Regions from separate parts of the Pseudoalteromonas piscicida genome, predicted to be linked through region 1. Evidence: predicted binding sites of a transcription regulator. Region 1 holds the regulator's gene; each other region holds the start of a gene.
What was found. The regulator FliA, encoded in region 1, starts transcription of late flagellar genes. The targets are predictions, from matches to a motif close to CTAAAGNTNNNNNNNNNNNNGCCGATA.
Positions count from the first base shown of each region.

Region 2: a site for FliA is predicted at 3,311-3,337, ahead of B1L02_RS09975 (VC2046/SO_2500 family protein). Genes of this name have one in related genera too.
Region 3: a site for FliA is predicted at 3,581-3,607, ahead of B1L02_RS01955 (DUF5610 domain-containing protein). Genes of this name have one in related genera too.

Region 1 is NZ_CP021646.1:2,302,270-2,308,143, reverse strand. Features, by position in the region: gene flhF (flagellar biosynthesis protein FlhF) at 1-586, shown strand, start outside; gene B1L02_RS10790 (MinD/ParA family ATP-binding protein) at 579-1,439, shown strand; gene B1L02_RS10785 (RNA polymerase sigma factor FliA) at 1,442-2,176, shown strand; gene cheY (chemotaxis response regulator CheY) at 2,219-2,602, shown strand; gene B1L02_RS10775 (protein phosphatase CheZ) at 2,623-3,399, shown strand; partial or broken gene B1L02_RS10770 (chemotaxis protein CheA) at 3,413-5,637, shown strand; gene B1L02_RS10765 (protein-glutamate methylesterase/protein-glutamine glutaminase) at 5,712-5,874, shown strand, end outside.
Region 2 is NZ_CP021646.1:2,124,867-2,130,740, reverse strand. Features, by position in the region: gene B1L02_RS10015 (ion channel) at 1-956, opposite strand, end outside; gene B1L02_RS10010 (M48 family metallopeptidase) at 1,183-1,839, shown strand; gene B1L02_RS10005 (helix-turn-helix domain-containing protein) at 1,862-2,257, opposite strand; gene B1L02_RS10000 (DUF2938 domain-containing protein) at 2,330-2,827, shown strand; tRNA gene B1L02_RS09995 (tRNA-Tyr) at 2,845-2,929, opposite strand; tRNA gene B1L02_RS09990 (tRNA-Tyr) at 2,956-3,040, opposite strand; tRNA gene B1L02_RS09985 (tRNA-Tyr) at 3,070-3,154, opposite strand; tRNA gene B1L02_RS09980 (tRNA-Tyr) at 3,175-3,259, opposite strand; gene B1L02_RS09975 (VC2046/SO_2500 family protein) at 3,372-3,893, shown strand; gene B1L02_RS09970 (YchJ family protein) at 4,040-4,501, opposite strand; gene B1L02_RS09965 (SulA-like leucine-rich domain-containing protein) at 4,547-4,942, opposite strand; gene B1L02_RS09960 (tetratricopeptide repeat protein) at 5,273-5,722, opposite strand; gene B1L02_RS09955 (NCS2 family permease) at 5,844-5,874, shown strand, end outside.
Region 3 is NZ_CP021646.1:408,951-414,824, forward strand. Features, by position in the region: gene B1L02_RS01930 (serine/threonine protein kinase) at 1-572, shown strand, start outside; gene B1L02_RS01935 (thiol:disulfide interchange protein DsbA/DsbL) at 589-1,212, shown strand; gene B1L02_RS01940 (thiol:disulfide interchange protein DsbA/DsbL) at 1,231-1,860, shown strand; partial or broken gene B1L02_RS01945 (DUF523 domain-containing protein) at 1,909-2,366, shown strand; gene trmA (tRNA (uridine(54)-C5)-methyltransferase TrmA) at 2,377-3,471, opposite strand; gene B1L02_RS01955 (DUF5610 domain-containing protein) at 3,636-4,763, shown strand; gene murI (glutamate racemase) at 4,827-5,603, shown strand; gene B1L02_RS01965 (RNA recognition motif domain-containing protein) at 5,604-5,874, opposite strand, start outside.

The sequences.
Region 1 (5,874 bases):
CGCACAAAAATACGGTGCAGATAAAGTAGCGCTAATAACCACTGATACTTACAGAATTGGCGCTTACGAGCAGCTAGCTACCTATGGTAGAATCATTGGTTGTCCGGTTAAACAAGTTAAAGATGCAAATGAACTTGCAGAAGTGCTTTATCATTTACGCAATAAGCGTCTAGTATTAATAGATACTGCGGGAATGAGTCAAAGAGATTTGCGCTTAACAGAACAGTTAAATACACTAATGCGCAGCGCGAGAGTAGATATTCGCAGCTATTTAGTATTGAGTGCGACAGCACAGATGAATGTGTTACAAGAAACAGTAAGACACTTCAAAAAAGTAAATTTAAGTGGCTGTATTTTCACAAAACTTGATGAAAGTCTAAGTTTAGGTGAGATAATTAGTATAGCGATTCAAAATCGCTTGCCAATAGGGTATCTTACCAACGGTCAGCGAGTGCCGGAAGACATTCGTGTAGCAAATGCTCAAAAGCTAGTAAAAAAGGCTGAGCAATTGTATTTAAAAAGAATAAAAGCACAGCACTCTCGACGTGTACCTGTAGCGTCAGAGTCAGTAGGAATGTATGATTAACACAGTTTTAGATCAAGCAAGTGGCCTGCGTAGAATGAGTCAAAATAGCAACCAGGGTGTAAAAGTAATAGCCGTGACCGGTGGAAAAGGTGGGGTGGGTAAAACCAACGTCTCGCTCAATACTGCCATCGCTATGGGCCAACAAGGACAGCGAGTTCTCGTTTTAGATGCGGACTTGGGCTTGGCAAACTGTGATGTGATGTTAGGTCTAAGGGTAGAAAAGAATCTGTCACACGTGTTGTCGGGGGAGTGTGAACTCGATGAGATTCTCGTAGAAGGTCCCGCAGGTATCAAAATTGTGCCGGCGACCTCAGGCTCTCAAAATATGGTAGAGCTGACTCCTGCGGAGCATGCAGGACTTATTCGCGCATTTAGCGAGCTTAACACCCAATTTGATGTATTAATTGTTGATACTGCAGCAGGTATCTCAGATATGGTTCTGAGCTTCTCTCGAGCTGCACAGGATGTGATGGTTGTTGTGTGTGATGAACCGACTTCCATTACCGATGCTTACGCGTTGATCAAAGTTTTAAGCAGAGAGCATGGTGTCTACCGTTTTAAAATTGTTGCCAATATGGTTCGCAGTATGCGTGAAGGGCAAGAATTATTTGCTAAACTTTCAAAAGTTACAGACCGTTTTCTTGATGTTGCACTGGAATTAGTGGCCACCGTACCGTTTGACGAAAACATGCGTAAATCATCTCGCAGACAAAGAGCTATCGTAGATTTATTTCCGAGCTCCCCTGCGGCGATTGCGATTAAGGGACTTGCCGCTAAGGCAGTTAAATGGCCAATTCCGCATCAACCTTCCGGTCATCTAGAATTTTTCATTGAACAACTTGTAAACGGGTGATTATGGCTTCTCCGGTCAATAGAGCTGCGGGATATCAAACTTCAGACCACATTCATAAGGTGGTTGAACGGCATGCTCCACTTGTCAAAAAAGTGGCGTGCCACCTGATTGCTCGACTTCCGGCAAGTGTGCAACTCGACGACCTCATCCAGTCAGGAATGATCGGATTGATTGAGGCATCTAAAAATTTCGATGCAACTAAAGGAGCTAGTTTCGAGACCTTTGCGGGGATCCGCATTCGAGGTGCAATGCTAGATGAAATCCGCCGCGGTGATTGGGCCCCTCGTTCTGTTCACAAAAATAGCAGAATGGTTGCTGAGGCCATCTCTGAGTTAGAATCTCTCCTTGGTCGAGAACCAAAAGACACTGAAATCGCTGAAAAACTTGATATATCTTTAGATGAGTACCATCATATTTTACATGATGTAAATGCAAGTAAAGTTATCGGCATTGAGGATCTTGGGGTTGATGAAGATGTGATAACCCCGGCAAACAGCGATTTTGCGCTAGACAAACCGTTTAATAACGTTAAAAATGAACGTTTTAACGAGTCTTTAGTAAAAGCTATCAAAGCGTTACCCGAAAGGGATGCTCTGGTTTTGTCACTTTACTATAACGACGAAATGAATTTAAAAGAGATTGGTGCCATTCTAGATGTCAGTGAATCTCGAGTAAGCCAAATTCACGGTCAGGCAATGATAAAGCTTAAAGCTAAAATCAATGACTGGATAAATTAGAGTACATAAAATAGTTGGGTTCGAACCTCACTGGAGGAAGTTTTGGATAAGAACATGAAGATTCTCGTGGTTGATGATTTCTCTACTATGAGAAGAATAATCAAAAACCTATTAAGAGATTTAGGCTTTACCAATGTTCAAGAAGCTGATGATGGTAGTACAGCACTTCCGATGCTACAAAATCAGGAGTTTGACTTTGTAGTAACTGATTGGAACATGCCAGGCATGCAGGGTATTGATCTGCTTCGTGCTATACGCGCAGATGAAAAGCTTAAGCACATTCCAGTGTTGATGGTTACCGCAGAAGCGAAAAAAGAACAAATTGTTGCAGCAGCGCAAGCTGGGGTAAACGGATATATTGTCAAACCGTTTACTGCAGGCACGCTCAAAACTAAGCTTGAAAAAGTATTTGAGCGACTAGGCTAAACAGCAAGGGGATATGGCCTATGTCTGTAAATGCTGCGCCGCAAATTACACTTGAACAAGCCAAGCAACTTGTTGAGCTCCTAGAGCAAGGTGAACAAGAAAAAGCTGACCAGCTGATTTTAGAAGCTGCTAACAAAGAGCAATCGGAGTTGTTTGCGGAAGTTGGAAAGCTAACTCGCCAATTACACGAGTCCTTGAAGAACTTTGAGCTGGATACTCGACTCTCAGATCTCACGACAGAGGCTATACCTGACGCCAAGCAGCGTCTTAATTATGTTATGGAAATGACAGAAAACGCTGCTAATAAAACGATGGACGCGGTCGAAGAAAGCTTACCTCTTGCGCAAAATCTTGCGGATGAGTTAGCACAAATAAAGCCAACTTGGGATCGGTTGATGAGCAGAGATATTCAACTCGGTGAGTTTAAGTCTCTGTGTCATGATCTCGACAGCTTTATGCAGACTTCAAAGACACGTACAGACGAATTACAAGGTTTGATGACTAACGTGCTGATGGCTCAAGACTATCAGGATTTGACTGGGCAGGTTATCCGCCGCGTCATTGAGCTTGTGAGAGAAGTAGAAGATAGTCTCATTCACCTGCTGACTGCATTTGGGACTTCAGATGAAGCGCCTTCAGCTGCAGTGAAAGCGGATGAAAGCGAAATAAAAACAGCTGAGATTATCAGTGATGAATTGTCTGGGCCTGAAGGTCCAATTATTGACGCTGAATCGCGAGATGATGTGGTTTCTGGTCAAGACGAAGTCGATGACTTACTATCTAGTTTAGGCTTCTAGTTGGAGAGTGTGTATGAGCTTTGAAGTCGATGAAGATATCTTGCAGGACTTTCTTGTTGAAGCAGGCGAAATATTAGAACTGTTATCTGAACAGCTTGTTGAACTAGAAAATAATCCTGAAGATAAAGAACTTCTCAATGCGATTTTCCGTGGCTTCCATACTGTAAAAGGTGGAGCAGGCTTCCTCGGCATGACCGAACTGGTTGATGCCTGTCACGGTGCAGAGAACGTGTTTGATGTACTACGACAAGGGCAGCGAAAAGTAACGTCTGAATTGATGGATGTTATTTTGCAATCTTTGGATACGATCAACGAAATGTTCGCTTGTATTCAAAATCGTGAGGAACCGGAAGCTGCCGATCCTGTGTTGCTTGAAACCCTCCACAAACTCAGCCAACCTGCATCTGAAGATGAAGTCAGTGAAGTGATTGACGAATCTGTTTCTGAGCCAGAACCTGTGGTGCCAGATTTGAGTGCGGATGATATTTTATTCGATGCAGATGTTGACTCTGGCGATGATAGCAGTTCCAGCATTGATGAGATAACAGAAGAAGAATTTGAAAATCTATTAGATGAATTACACGGTTCAGGTAATGCTCCTGCTGTTGCTCCGGCAGCTAAATCCGATGCTGTATCAACCGCAGATGATGGTGACATTACCGATGACGAGTTCGATAATCTCTTAGATGAACTCCATGGTGTTGGGAAATTCGGTGGAGCACCAAATGCAGAAGACGCTGTTACTCCTGAAGCCAATGAGCCGGCGGCTAAACCAACCTCACCAGCCGTGACAAGTGCTCCTGCTGGAGATGAAGAAATTACCGATGATGAGTTTGAGGCTTTGCTTGACGAACTTCACGGTAAAGGCAGTGCACCTAAAGCGGTAGATGAATCGCCAGCAGATGTCTCAGAGCCTAAGCCTGCTCAACCTGAGCCAGCTAAAGCAGCGCCAACGCCGAAACCTGCTCCAAAGCCTGCACCTAAAGTCGAAGCTAAACCTGCGACTCCAGCACCACAAAAAGAGCCTGAGGCTGCAAAAGCTTCTGCGCCAGCCGCTGCGAAGAAACCTGCGGCACAAGCTGAGACTACGGTCCGAGTTGATACTAAGCGCCTTGATGAAATTATGAATATGGTTGGTGAACTAGTATTGGTTCGTAACCGCTTGGTTAGCTTAGCGAATAATACTAACAGCGAAACCATGGGCAAAGCTATTTCGAACCTCGATGTAGTAACCGCTGACTTGCAGGGTGCCGTGATGAAAACGCGGATGCAGCCTATTAAAAAGGTATTTGGCCGCTTCCCTCGAGTAGTTAGAGACCTTGCTCGTAGCTTGAAAAAAGAAATCAACCTAGTTTTACAAGGGGAAGAGACGGATTTAGATAAAAACCTTGTTGAAGCGCTTGCAGATCCATTGGTTCACTTAGTCAGAAACTCAGTGGATCACGGCATTGAGATGCCTGACGTGCGCGAAGCATCGGGTAAGCCAAGAATGGGTACGGTCACGTTGTCAGCATCTCAAGAGGGGGATCATATTCTTCTCACTATCAGAGATGATGGCGCCGGTATGGACCCTGAAAAGCTCAAGAAAATTGCTATTAACAAAGGAGTTATTGACTCCGATCAAGCAAGCCGACTATCCGATACTGAAGCCTATAATTTGATCTTTGCACCTGGATTTTCAACGAAAGAACAAATTTCAGACATTTCAGGCCGTGGTGTTGGAATGGACGTTGTTAAAACGAAGATCACCCAATTGAATGGCTCGGTAAATATCCAGTCAGAATTGGGTGTTGGTACTGTATTAGAGATAAAAGTTCCGCTTACACTGGCTATTTTACCGACATTGATGGTAGTAGTTGGAGAGCAAACGTTTGCGTTACCACTTGCTGGTGTGAACGAGATCTTCCACTTAGATTTGACTAAAACGAATGTGGTTGATGGTCAATTGACTATCATTGTAAGAGAGAAAGCGATTCCGTTATTTTATCTTGAGCATTGGTTGGTGAAAGGTGCTAATAGGGAATGAGAAAGGCCGAAGGCCACGTTGTTATAGCTCAAATCGGCACTAAACAAGTCGGTTTTGTGGTCGATTCTCTGATAGGCCAAGAAGAAGTTGTAATTAAACCTCTAGACGCATTGTTACAAGGTACACCAGGTATGGCCGGTGCGACTATCACATCTGATGGTGGTATTGCGCTAATCCTTGATGTCCCCAACTTATTAAAACACTACGCCTGATTTTGTTAGGCGTAGTTCGAATTCTAGAGCAACAGTTGTTGCTCTGCTGTAGAGCAAATTAAAGAGCGTTGCCAATGGCAGTTAAAGTGTTAGTCGTAGACGACTCCAGTTTTTTTCGTCGTCGAGTTAGTGAAATTTTAGAAAAAGACAGTGAAATCAAAGTTATAGATTTCGCCGTTAATGGGAAAGAGGCGGTTGAAAAAGCCGCTTCATTGCGTCCAGACGTAATTACTATGG
Region 2 (5,874 bases), 180 kb from region 1:
ACCACCACGAATAGCGCTAATGAAAAGCTGCCGGTAAACGCTTCTACCGCTGCAATCAACCGTGAGATCCCCACAGGCGTAATGTCCCCGTACCCCAAGGTTGTGAAGGTAACGACACTAAAATAAAAGCTGTTCAGCAGTGCCATCACGTTTTCATATACACTGTTGTTTAAGTCCATCTGCATTATCTGATCTTGAAACGAAACGCCGAATAGAAAATAGCAGAATGCACAGGTAATTATCATACCTAGGCTGAAGCGAATGACATTTTCCGGTTTTTCTCCATACCCACATAGTAAGTCGACAAAGCTGGAAATAAGGTGACGTTTTGAAAATCGTGGATACTGGGCATGTCGCATGCGCAGCTCTTTATATGTAAAGCGCCCAACCATTTCAAATAATCCTTGGTTTTCTGCGCCTTTACGTAGTAAACGATAGATCTCTTCGGACTGTAGGAACAAGTCTTCCGCGTCTTCTATAGCTCGGTTTCTACGAGCTTCAAAAGCTTGCTGCTCTTGTAGTAATTGCTCGCCGAGTTCCATATTATCGATACGGGTGTTTTCCAGCTTTATGCCAAGCAAATTGGTGCTTTCTAAATTGCAGCAGTGCAGACTTGCTTCTCTCAAATCCGCCTTCATTAACGACGCGTGCTTAATGGTATTATTAAACAGGTGCGCCCCTTTCAAATTGGCACGATAAAAGTTGCTATAAGATAGATCATAGCCATGATGATTTTCAAAGTTAACAAGATTGAGCCCTTCCAAATTGGCCCGCTTTAACTCTAAGCCTTGCAGCAAGCCGCCGCGCTTGGCATAGCGTTCAAGCTTTTGGCTTAGCTCCAAGCCACCTTTATCGAATTTATTGTCATGCCAAAAGCAGTAACCTGAGCCCATATCGATTTCACTGCATTTTTTTCCCTCAGGTGACACATATTGGCAAATGGGTTTATCAGCCATAGCTTGCCTAAATCAAAATGCCTTTTTCATTAAGCGTAGCAGCAAAAATAATAAATACGGTGATTTAACGAAAAAATCTTTCTAATTTATAGAGTGTTAGAAACCACACTATTGATGAGTGTATTGTCATCATTGGTCGAATTCATTATCTTACATGGCGTTTGCAGTGACTCTGATAAGTTGCTCATACTATAATGCATGCTTTAGTGACTAAGAATTTGTTACCTTGCAATATCAATTAAAGAAAAGCCGAAAGCGTAAGAGCGTTGCGATAAAAATAAAAGCTGGCCAAGTATTTGTGTATGCGCCAGAGCAAATTTGCGAGCGCTGGTTACATAATTGGGTGGAAAGCAAATCCGATTGGATAAAATCAAAGCTTGCTCTAAAAATCATACCAAAAAGCCCTCGGCCACTGGAAACAGGAATTGTGCAAGTATTCGGCGAGACCTTTACCATTCAAAGAGGCGAAAGTACGACTTCTGTAATTGATTTTGATAACAAAAGGGTTTTACTTAAGGCTGTCAAAAATGAATGGCGTGAATTAGTTGCGCTGTTAAGCGAAACGCTAAATGACTATTTAGATATGGTTATTGCGCGCTATCAACCTGATATTCAAGCTCGCTTTGATACCCTAAAAATACGCGTTTATAAAAGCCGCTGGGGCAGTTTTTCATCTAAAGGCGTGCTTGCGTTTAATACGTTTTTGATTGGTGCGCCTAAGTGGGTAATTGACTATGTGGTCGTGCACGAACTTTGCCATTTTCATGTCATGGCACACAATAGCGCATTTTGGCATTTGGTAACAAAGCACTATGGCCACGACCATAAAATGGCTCGGCGTTACTTACGTGACCACGGTAGTGACTTGATGATTGAGCATTAGCATAGTGTCCGGTTTATGCCTGTTATTTTTCGGGCCTCACTTTTCCCACGCGTTTTAAAAGCTTTTGAAATGTCGGACACTCAAAATGGCTTGGCGCAGGGCATTTGGCAGCGTGATAGAGGCCATCTCGCATTGCAGTTAAATGCTTAATGGTTTCATTTAATTCATCCGCTTTGGATTGTAACTTCGCCCTATCAATATCCGCTTTACCCTCGGGGGTAAACATGTCCGCTATTTCATCTAACGAAAAGCCTGCGTTTCTGCCTAGTGTAATAAGCGCTAGACGTTCAAGTATCGAAGGGGGGAAAACACGTTTGAGCCCCTGTCGACCAATCGATCGGATCAGTCCTTTTTCTTCATAATATCTAAGCGTGGATGCGGGTAAACCTGACTTCTTTGCAACTTCACTGATATCCATTCTAGCCCTTGACTTAAAGTTAACTTGAACTAGTAGGATAGCGGCTATCAGTAAAAAAGAGGAGTAAAAATAGTGGAAAACCTATATTCGATGTTAATGCCAGCAGTCGTGATTGGCGTTGGTGCAACGCTTGTTATGGATTTGTGGGCATTTATGCTAAGTCGCGTGTTTGCCATAAAGGGCTTAGATTATGCGTTAGTTGGTAGGTGGATTGGACACTTGTGTCAAGGTCAACTTACGCATCAAGGTATCGGGCGTAGTAAACCAATATCTGGTGAACGTGTCATTGGCTGGTGCATGCATTATCTCATTGGGATTGTATTCGCCTTGGTGTTACTACAGGGCGTGGGCAAGCCTTGGTTGATTGAGCCTAGCCTTTTGATTGCGTTAGTTTTTGGCTTAATAACATGTGTTTTTCCATTTTTTATTATGCAACCCTGTTTTGGCGCAGGGATCGCAGCATCTAAATTACCAGAGCCGAATAAGGCAAGGGTAAAAAGTATGGCAGCACATTTGATTTTTGGCTTTGGATTATTTTTAAGCTCGTTTATATATGTAAGCTTATTATGAGATAAAACAATAGAAGGTGGTGGAGGGAGCTGGATTCGAACCAGCGAAGGCTGAGCCGTCAGATTTACAGTCTGATCCCTTTGGCCGCTCGGGAACCCCTCCATCATTTGGAGCGTTTACTTTAAAAGTGGTGGAGGGAGCTGGATTCGAACCAGCGAAGGCTGAGCCGTCAGATTTACAGTCTGATCCCTTTGGCCGCTCGGGAACCCCTCCATACATTTTAAAGCGTTACAATTTGAAAGTGGTGGAGGGAGCTGGATTCGAACCAGCGAAGGCTGAGCCGTCAGATTTACAGTCTGATCCCTTTGGCCGCTCGGGAACCCCTCCGAAATTGTAACTGTTGTTTATGGTGGAGGGAGCTGGATTCGAACCAGCGAAGGCTGAGCCGTCAGATTTACAGTCTGATCCCTTTGGCCGCTCGGGAACCCCTCCTAAACAACGGCGGTGATAATAACAAAGTTTTTTTCGAAGTAAAGAAAACTACTAAAGTTTTTCGGAAAAAGGCCGATAAATTCATAATTAGTAAAATAATCGGTTGGAATACATGCAAATTGATGGCGTTTTAATCAGTGAGTCGCAATTAGGGTCCGCGTTGAACATCAGTGTTCATGAGACGCGCTCTGCCGATTTTGCCATGCTGTTATCTATGCTATCAACCGATGCATTAGATTTTAGCCAATTTCATCTACCAAAATCTGAAGCTGCCGCAAAAGATAACTCAGAAGAAATACTAAAAAAGCAATTTGAAATAGGTCCACAAAAGCCACTTGCCCCAAAAGAGTACAATATGCTTATTGGTCAGCATAACGCGCAGCTGGTATCTATGGGGGCGATGGCGACCTTGCGATTACAGGAAAATTTAAATCCAGAACCTTTTGCCGCACGAAATGATAAAAAGCATATTCCACTCGAAGTTGTAGAAAATTTGGAACCAGCGGTTAAAAGACGTTTGGCGAGCGCGCAAGGTAAACTGGCCTTGGTTACTGATAAGGCAATGGATGCAGCTGGTTTCTATGATCAAATTGCAACGGGAGATATGCAGAGTATGTTACGCGCGACGGCGTAACAACATTAGCTGCTTGCTTCGTTACTAGGCTGACATTCAACGCTATGCTTATCGCGCCTCATATTTAAGCTGAACGGCTCTTAATCATCCTTAGCTCGCTTCAAGCTTTTTTATTGCTTTGTATCTAATCTCGAATTCAGATTATTTTAGCTACCGTGGCACTTTTTGTACTTTTTATCACTCCCACACGGACAAACGTCATTTCTGCCTACTTTGGTTGCAGGCGCATCGTACAATTCGCCATCTAAGTAATACCATCTGCCTGCTTCGGTAATAAAATTTGATCTCTCATGGAGTATATAGTGCATGTTTTCTGCGATATAGTGCGCCTTAAACTCAACGATCCCCTGAGTAGCTTCTACTACTTCTTCTAGCACTTCCAATTTTATAAAGTGTGCATAATTAGCGAATGCTGCAATATCGTCGACATTGTTTTGTGCTTGTTTAGCATGGGCGTAGGTGTCATGAATATACTTTGCATCTTTTAAGCAGTATGCCGTATAGCGAGAGCGCATGAGTATTTGAGGACGCTCTGCGAATTTTTGTCCCTTAAGATAAGGCTCACAACATTGCGAATAGGGAAGGGATGAATTGCAATAACAAGACATAAAAACTTCTGTTTTAACAAATTTATATCCCGTTATTGTAGCTTGTTAAGCGCTTTGAAAACAGAGGATCGCAACGTCAGATACCGGCAATTCCATTTTGTTGATAGTTTGCACTGAAGCAATATTAGTCCAAATCACCACAGCAGCGAAATTACCATTGCTTATAGCACTTTTAAGCACATACTCAAGGTCGTATATATGCTTTTGCCTAATGACGAGCAACTTGCTTGCATCAACTGAAGCACTCTCTAGTAGTGACTTGTTTGGTACATTATCGGGCGCAACGAGTAGCGTCCAGCCTTGTTTATGCTGACATTTATGTAAAACTTTAAGTAACTCTAAGCTAGCGACGATCTCATCTTCAACGATAGCAGTATTGATTTCGTTAAGTGTGTAGTAAGTCGAATTGTTTGGCTGTAGAAGTGTATTGCTGTGTAACATAATTGTCTCACTGGTTATCTATACAGTATGTGTGTACAGTAGTTTATACAGTGTGTGAATGCAAGAAAAATTGCTAACTTTTTAATCAATATTTACGTTTAGTTTGTATTGAATTTGAATTTGTCAGATAAAACAGCGGGTTGTGATTTTTTAAAATGAGCGCTTAATTGACGAAAGTTCAGTATGGGTAAAGCAACAGAAAGTTTTCTCAGATGCTATACAGTGGTTTTCGTACTGTATCGATTTTGATAATCGCAGAGGGAAAGCCCACGTTTACTTAAGCGGAGGCTTGACTACACCGAGCCTATGTTTCGGTGAGTAAAATTTAATTTATTGGCTAATATGTTGTAGCTGATGAATTTGTTCATAAAGGGTTGCTGCATAGCACTGCGCATCTCTAAAGCGCTTAGTCGTAAGAAACCGGCGAACATCAAGTAGGACTTGTTCAGCGCCTTTATGGCCTTGACTGCTGGCCAAGCTCAACCATGCGGCTGCATGAAAGGGGCTGGGTGGAACACCTTGACCTTTCATAAACAACAAACCTAAAAAGAACTGTGCCTTCAAATCACCAGACATTGCCGCCAGTCTTAGCCATTTAGCCGCAAGCGGGAAAGACCTTTCTTTTAGGTAATAGAGGCCTTTTTTCAAAGCTTGGGTATTGTCGTGAAGATCTGGGAATTTTGCGTCCGCTTTTAATGGTGACGTTACAAATTCAAGCACATTCAGCAGCTGCTGTTCTAAGTCATGGTTTGCTGAGTTGTCGGTGCTATTTTGATCCATATCTTTATTCGCAATAATGTTGATAAGCAGAGTGTAGCTGAATTTTAACTATTTTGTCCGAGTTTTAAAGTGATTCGTGTTAAAATCCAACCACTTGTTCCTCAAATTTGTAATTTTAGTTATGCTCGAGCGGTTATTTTCACTGCAAGCTA
Region 3 (5,874 bases), 1.9 Mb from region 1:
CTGAGCGAGCATTCGAATATAGACCAGAACTCAATACCCAGCGTTTTTTTGTTGATGCGCAACAAGCACTGCTAAAAAGCCAGTTAGTGCCTAGTCATTTGCATACTCCATTTGTTACTATTCTTGAGCAAGTTATTAACAAAGCAGCATCAAAGTATCGAGTTGCGAAAACGCTTCGGCTTCATGGTGATTGCCATGCTGGGAATCTGTTGTGGTCCAGAGATCAATTGATGTTGGTGGATCTTGACGATTGTCAGCAAGGCCCTGCAATACAAGACTTGTGGATGATGTTAAATGGAGACCGCAACGAGCAGTTGGTACAGTTAGATACCCTGCTTACGGGTTACGAAGAATTTATGCCGTTTGATTCAAAAGAGCTCGCATTAATTGAGCCATTACGCGCCATGAGAATGGTGAATTATATGGCTTGGTTGGCACAGCGCTGGCAGGATCCTGCATTTGAACGGAACTTTTCTTGGTTTGCGACAGACAAATACTGGGAACAACAGATCCTAGCCTTAAAAGAGCAGTTTGCCGCACTAGATGAACCAAGTTTGAGCCTATTTCCTTAAAATTAGAGAGAGTAACATGCTAAAAAAATTAAGAATCGCATTAGTCGCACTACTTTTGCCCATTGCTGCGATGGCTTCAGACTTTACCGAAGGAGAGCATTATACAACCTTAGCGACCGAACAGAGCAAGTCACAGAAGGTTACCGAGTTTTTCTCTTTTTACTGCCCTCATTGTTTCCGCTTTGAGCCAATTGCAAAGGCGATTGAAAAGAACTTACCTGAGGGAGCTCACTTTGAAAAAAGCCATGTAAACTTTTTGCGTGGTATCCCTACAGAAACTCAGAGTAATCTTAGTTATGCCTATATTATTGCTGAACAAGCAGGCAAAGCGGATGTTATCGCTGAAAAGATTTTTAATGCTATTCATGTTGAAAGAAACAAACTGTTAGACATTAAAGATTTAAAAACGTTAATGGAGTTGAATGGTATATCTGCTGAAAAGTTTGACCAGGCTGTAACGAGCATACCAGTGATTAGTGCCGAAAATAACATGCTTAAAGCACAAGAAAAGTTTTCTGAAGCAGGGGCACTTACGGGTGTTCCAACTTTTATCGTAAATGACAAGTACAGAATCGAGATGAAAGGTATCAAGAGTCAAGAACAGCTTGATGAATTGATCGCATATCTATTAAAAAAATAAGGACTGGAGAAAGTTAGTATGTTGAAAGTATTAAAAGGCTTAGCGGTTGCACTAATGTTTCCTCTTTTAGCTCAGGCTGCACCATATGAAGAGGGTGTACATTATGAAGTTATTGCGGAGCGTGGTACGAAAAAGCCTGAGGTGATGGAGTATTTTTCTTTTTATTGTCCAGCCTGTAACGCGATGGAAAACTTAATCGTTGATGTTAAACCAAAACTGGACGAGGGCGTTAAATTTAAAAAGAGTCATATAGATTTTGTTGGACCAAGGGAGCCTGAGATCCAACAGATGTTGGCGCAAGCGCTTGCGACTGCTGAAGTACTACCACAAAAAGACAAGATAATTGCAGCCATGTTTAACCATATTCATGGCAAGCGTGCAAAAATCAATGAGCTTGCTGACGTAAAGGATATCTTTATCGCGCAAGGCGTAGAAGCTGAAAAGTTCGATAAATTGTACGCAAGCTTTGCCGTCCGTACTAAAACATCGAAAATGCAGCGTATGCAAAAAACACTGTCAGACAAAGGTGCACTTACAGGCGTGCCAACGTTTATCGTGAATGGTAAATACAAGTTGTTGTTACGTGAATCAGGAACAACCAAAGCTGACCAAATTGCTGCGCTGGTAAATTATTTAGCAAAGCAATAAACGCTGATTTGTATTAGACTAGCCCTGCAATTGTTGCGGGGCTTTTTTATGTTTAAGATTTTAGTTTCTAGTTGTTTATTAGGTTATCCGGTGAGGTATGACGCCTCTTCACAAAGCCTTCAAGACAATACATTACAGTATTGGCGGCAAAAAAATTGGGTCTTACCGCTATGCCCTGAAGTATCAGGTGGTTTACCAACACCTCGTCCATCGGCTGAAATAATAGATGGTAAAGTTTTGAGTAAACAAGGGGGGATTTTACCGCGGCGTTTGAACTCGGTGCTAAAAAAGCGCTTGCGGCTTGCCTTCAGCACGATATAAAGTTTGCGTTGTTAAAGGAGTCCAGTCCGTCTTGCGGCAGCAATCTGATTTACGATGGTAGTCATACAGGTAAAAAAATAGTAGGGCAGGGGCTGACGGCGTCTTTATTGCAGCAATCCGGTATTCAAGTCTTTAGCGAAACTCAACTGCCAGCACTTATTACAGCGATGGCAGCCAGTCGTTAATCGTTATCAATCACTTTCTCACTAAGTAAACGCCAGATTCAATATGATGGGTATAGGGGAATTGATCGAAAATCGCCATACGTGCGATTTTATGTGTTTCACACAACAAGGCTAAATCACGTTCTAACGTTTCTGGATTACATGAGATATAAATAATATTGTCGTAGTTGCTGACTAGGCGACAGGTCAGTTCATCCATACCAGCACGAGGCGGATCGACAAGAATCGTTTGGCAATCATAGGATTGTAAATCGATACCATCTAATCGAGAAAACTTCTGCCCTTTCATGGCTTGTGTAAACTCTTCACTCGACATGCGAATAATATCTAAGTTCTCGACTTTGTTCGCTGCAATATTAAATTGAGCAGACTTTACCGATGATTTAGAGATCTCAGTGGCAAGTACTTTATTGAATGAGCCTGCCAACGCAATTGAAAAGTTACCGTTACCACAGTAAAGCTCAAGTAGATCGTTGCTTAGCGGTTCACTGATGGACTGCGCCCAAGCTAACATTTTTTGATTCACTTCCGCATTCGGTTGCGTAAAGCTGTTCTCAACCTGCTGATAAATATATTCTTTACCGTTAACGCTCAGTTTTTCAGTTACATAGTCGTTGCCAAATACAACTTTTTGTTTTCTAGCACGACCTATAAAATCAACTTTGTAGGTTTGCTGCAACTCGGTTCTTAATGTCTGCATGGCAGTTTGCCAAGCCTCATCTAATTGTTTGTGATAAAGCAAGCTGATCAGTACTTCACCGCTCAATGTGGTGAGATAGTCGATCTGAAATAGTTTACGACGCAGTATTTCGTTGCCTTTCAGCTGATGGATCATCACCTGCATCATTTCATTGACTAGTGGCGCACCAGGATCAAAGCTATCAACACGGATCTTTTCTTTTGTTTGTTGGTCAAACATGATGTGGAACAGATCTTCGCCGTCATGCCATACTCTAAATTCACAGCGTTGGCGGTAGTGGCGAGTCGCAGAGTCATACACTTCAAGTGCTGGTGCATTAAACTGTGCAAATTGTGTTGTGATACGCTCAGCTTTGTCTGCTAACTGTTGCTCGTATGCTGAATCATCAATTTTTATTACTGCCATGCTAAAACCATCTATGTTGAATTAAGAGGCGCTATTTTAGGGAGCGTTGCTAATTTGTCCAGTCTAGCATCACTGATGTGTCTGGTTTGCTGTTTTTTTAATCATTATACTTTAGCTTTGCGCAAATATGCCGATAATCTAACTAGTATATTGGAGGGCATACCATGAAAATCGGGCAATTAAATCAGTTGCTCAATCCAGCGATGCAGCATAAGCCTGGAAAGAGCAAAGGGATAGGACCAAATATCCAAATTAATTCAGACAGCTATGCGGGGAATAAATCTAAGCTAGCTGCTAAGATTCTTGATGATAAGCTTGCAGAAGCATTGGGGATTGAGAAGCCGACACAAGATAAAAAAGACAAGCCATTATTTGACTTTGAAGCAATAGTCAAAAATGTACTCGATTTTGTTCAGGGTGCAGTGAAGAAAGCCAAGGTCGATGGCAAAAGTGATGACGAATTGAAATCCATGCTAAATGGGGCTCGTAAAGGTGTGCTTCAGGGGATTGATGAAGCCAGTGAAGAGTTAAAAGGTATGGGCGCTTTCAATTCTGACATCGAAGATGGTATTGAAAAATCACGAGAAGGGATTTTTAAAGGTTTAGATGATTTCGAAAAAGAGCTGTTTGAAGAAAAATCGCCAAAGGCATTAGCGATCAGTGCCGCACAGTTTGCTAGCCTCTCTAATCAGGCTGAATATGCATTTACAACTGCTGAAGGGGATGAAGTCGTTATTTCATTCTCCGATGCGTATGCTCAGGGTACTGCTGCGAGTGTCGCGAAAAAAGGTAATGATTATGGCATGGCATATGGCACTAAGTCCTCTCACGAAGTCAGTTTCTCAATTAAGGTTAATGGTGAGTTGAACGAAGAGGAGCAGCAGGCAATTAACGATATGATGGAAGATATTCGTAACGTCAGTGACTCTTTTTTCGGTGGTGAATACGATGAAGCTTTCGATTTGGCAAAGTCGCTTAGTTTAAACTCAGATCAAATCACTAACTTCACGATGGATCTAAGACAAAGTAAAACGTCTGCTGCGATTGCTCAATATCAGCAAGGCAATCCAATGAAGGAGTTAGAGAAGGCATTTATGCCACTGAATAAGCAGTTAGCAGATATTCAAGAGCAAGCTAAGGGACTCAATGCCGATAATGAGTTGCCAAACCTACTTGCGTGGATGAATGAGGGTCAATCGAGACTAAATGAGTTTTTGGATTATGCTAGTAGCTTTTTCAGTAAACTGAATGAACTAAATAAAGAGCAAGTTGAGCAAAAACAAACAAGCTAAGCCAGTTTATTTTCTCGAGGACTCATGGCAAACTTCATACTTCATTGATTTGAGGTATGAAGTTTGTCGCATATTTTGGTTTTCGATTCGGGGATCGGTGGCACCAGTGTGCTGTCGCACTTAAGGGCATGTTTGCAGGGGGTTTCATTTAGTTATGTTATGGACAACGCTTTTCTCCCATATGGCCTTCAGCCTCAAGAGCTAATCAAATCACGTATCAAGGGTCTCATTAGCTGGCAACAACAATGCTTGAGCAATGTTGATCTTATCGTTATTGCATGTAATACCGCTTCAACATATGCATTGGAAGAAGCTAGAAAGCATACCCATATTCCAATCATAGGTGTGGTTCCCGCTGTTAAGCCTGCTGCGTTGAGTTCAAAGACTAAACACATCGCACTATTGGCAACTCCCGCAACGTCAAATAATGCTTATACTCATAAGCTCATCATGGATTTCACCTCTGGTTGTAAAGTTGAAACTCTGCATTCAACAGAGCTAGTAAGAATTGCCGAGCACTTTTATTGGCATAACGAGCTGGATAAAGAGGCACTTTGCGCGGAAATAGCTCGGCTTAACATTCCTGCCACTGTTGATAGGCTAGTGTTGGGATGTACACATTTTCCTTTGATAGCTCACGATATTAAGAATTGCTTACAGCAGCATGTTGAGCTGGTTGAATCAGGCAAAGCAATAGCGAATCGCGCAGTGTCATTGTTGGGAAGTCAAATAGTAGTAGGGGAAAAGGTGCCGAGTGCATCGGAAGTGCATTTTTACGCAACGGCACCAGTAATAGGTAGTAAAGAAGTAATCTCTATTATTAATTTAAATAAAGATTAATTAAGCGGGTGAGTGATCAATCTCACCTTCCGGCTTTTGCTTTGCTTCTCTTACTTTTAATGTACGCTGTTGAAATTCACGTTCATTGAGTTGAGTAATGGCCTTTTCTGCATCTTGCTTCGACATCTCAACAAAACCAAAACCACGTCGTTTGCCTGTGTTTTTATCCTTAAGTAGACGAACTGAAAATACTTGCCCTTGCTCTTCGAAAAGTTCGCGGACAACATGTTCGTTGGCTCGATATGGCAGATTGCCTACATATAATGTAGTG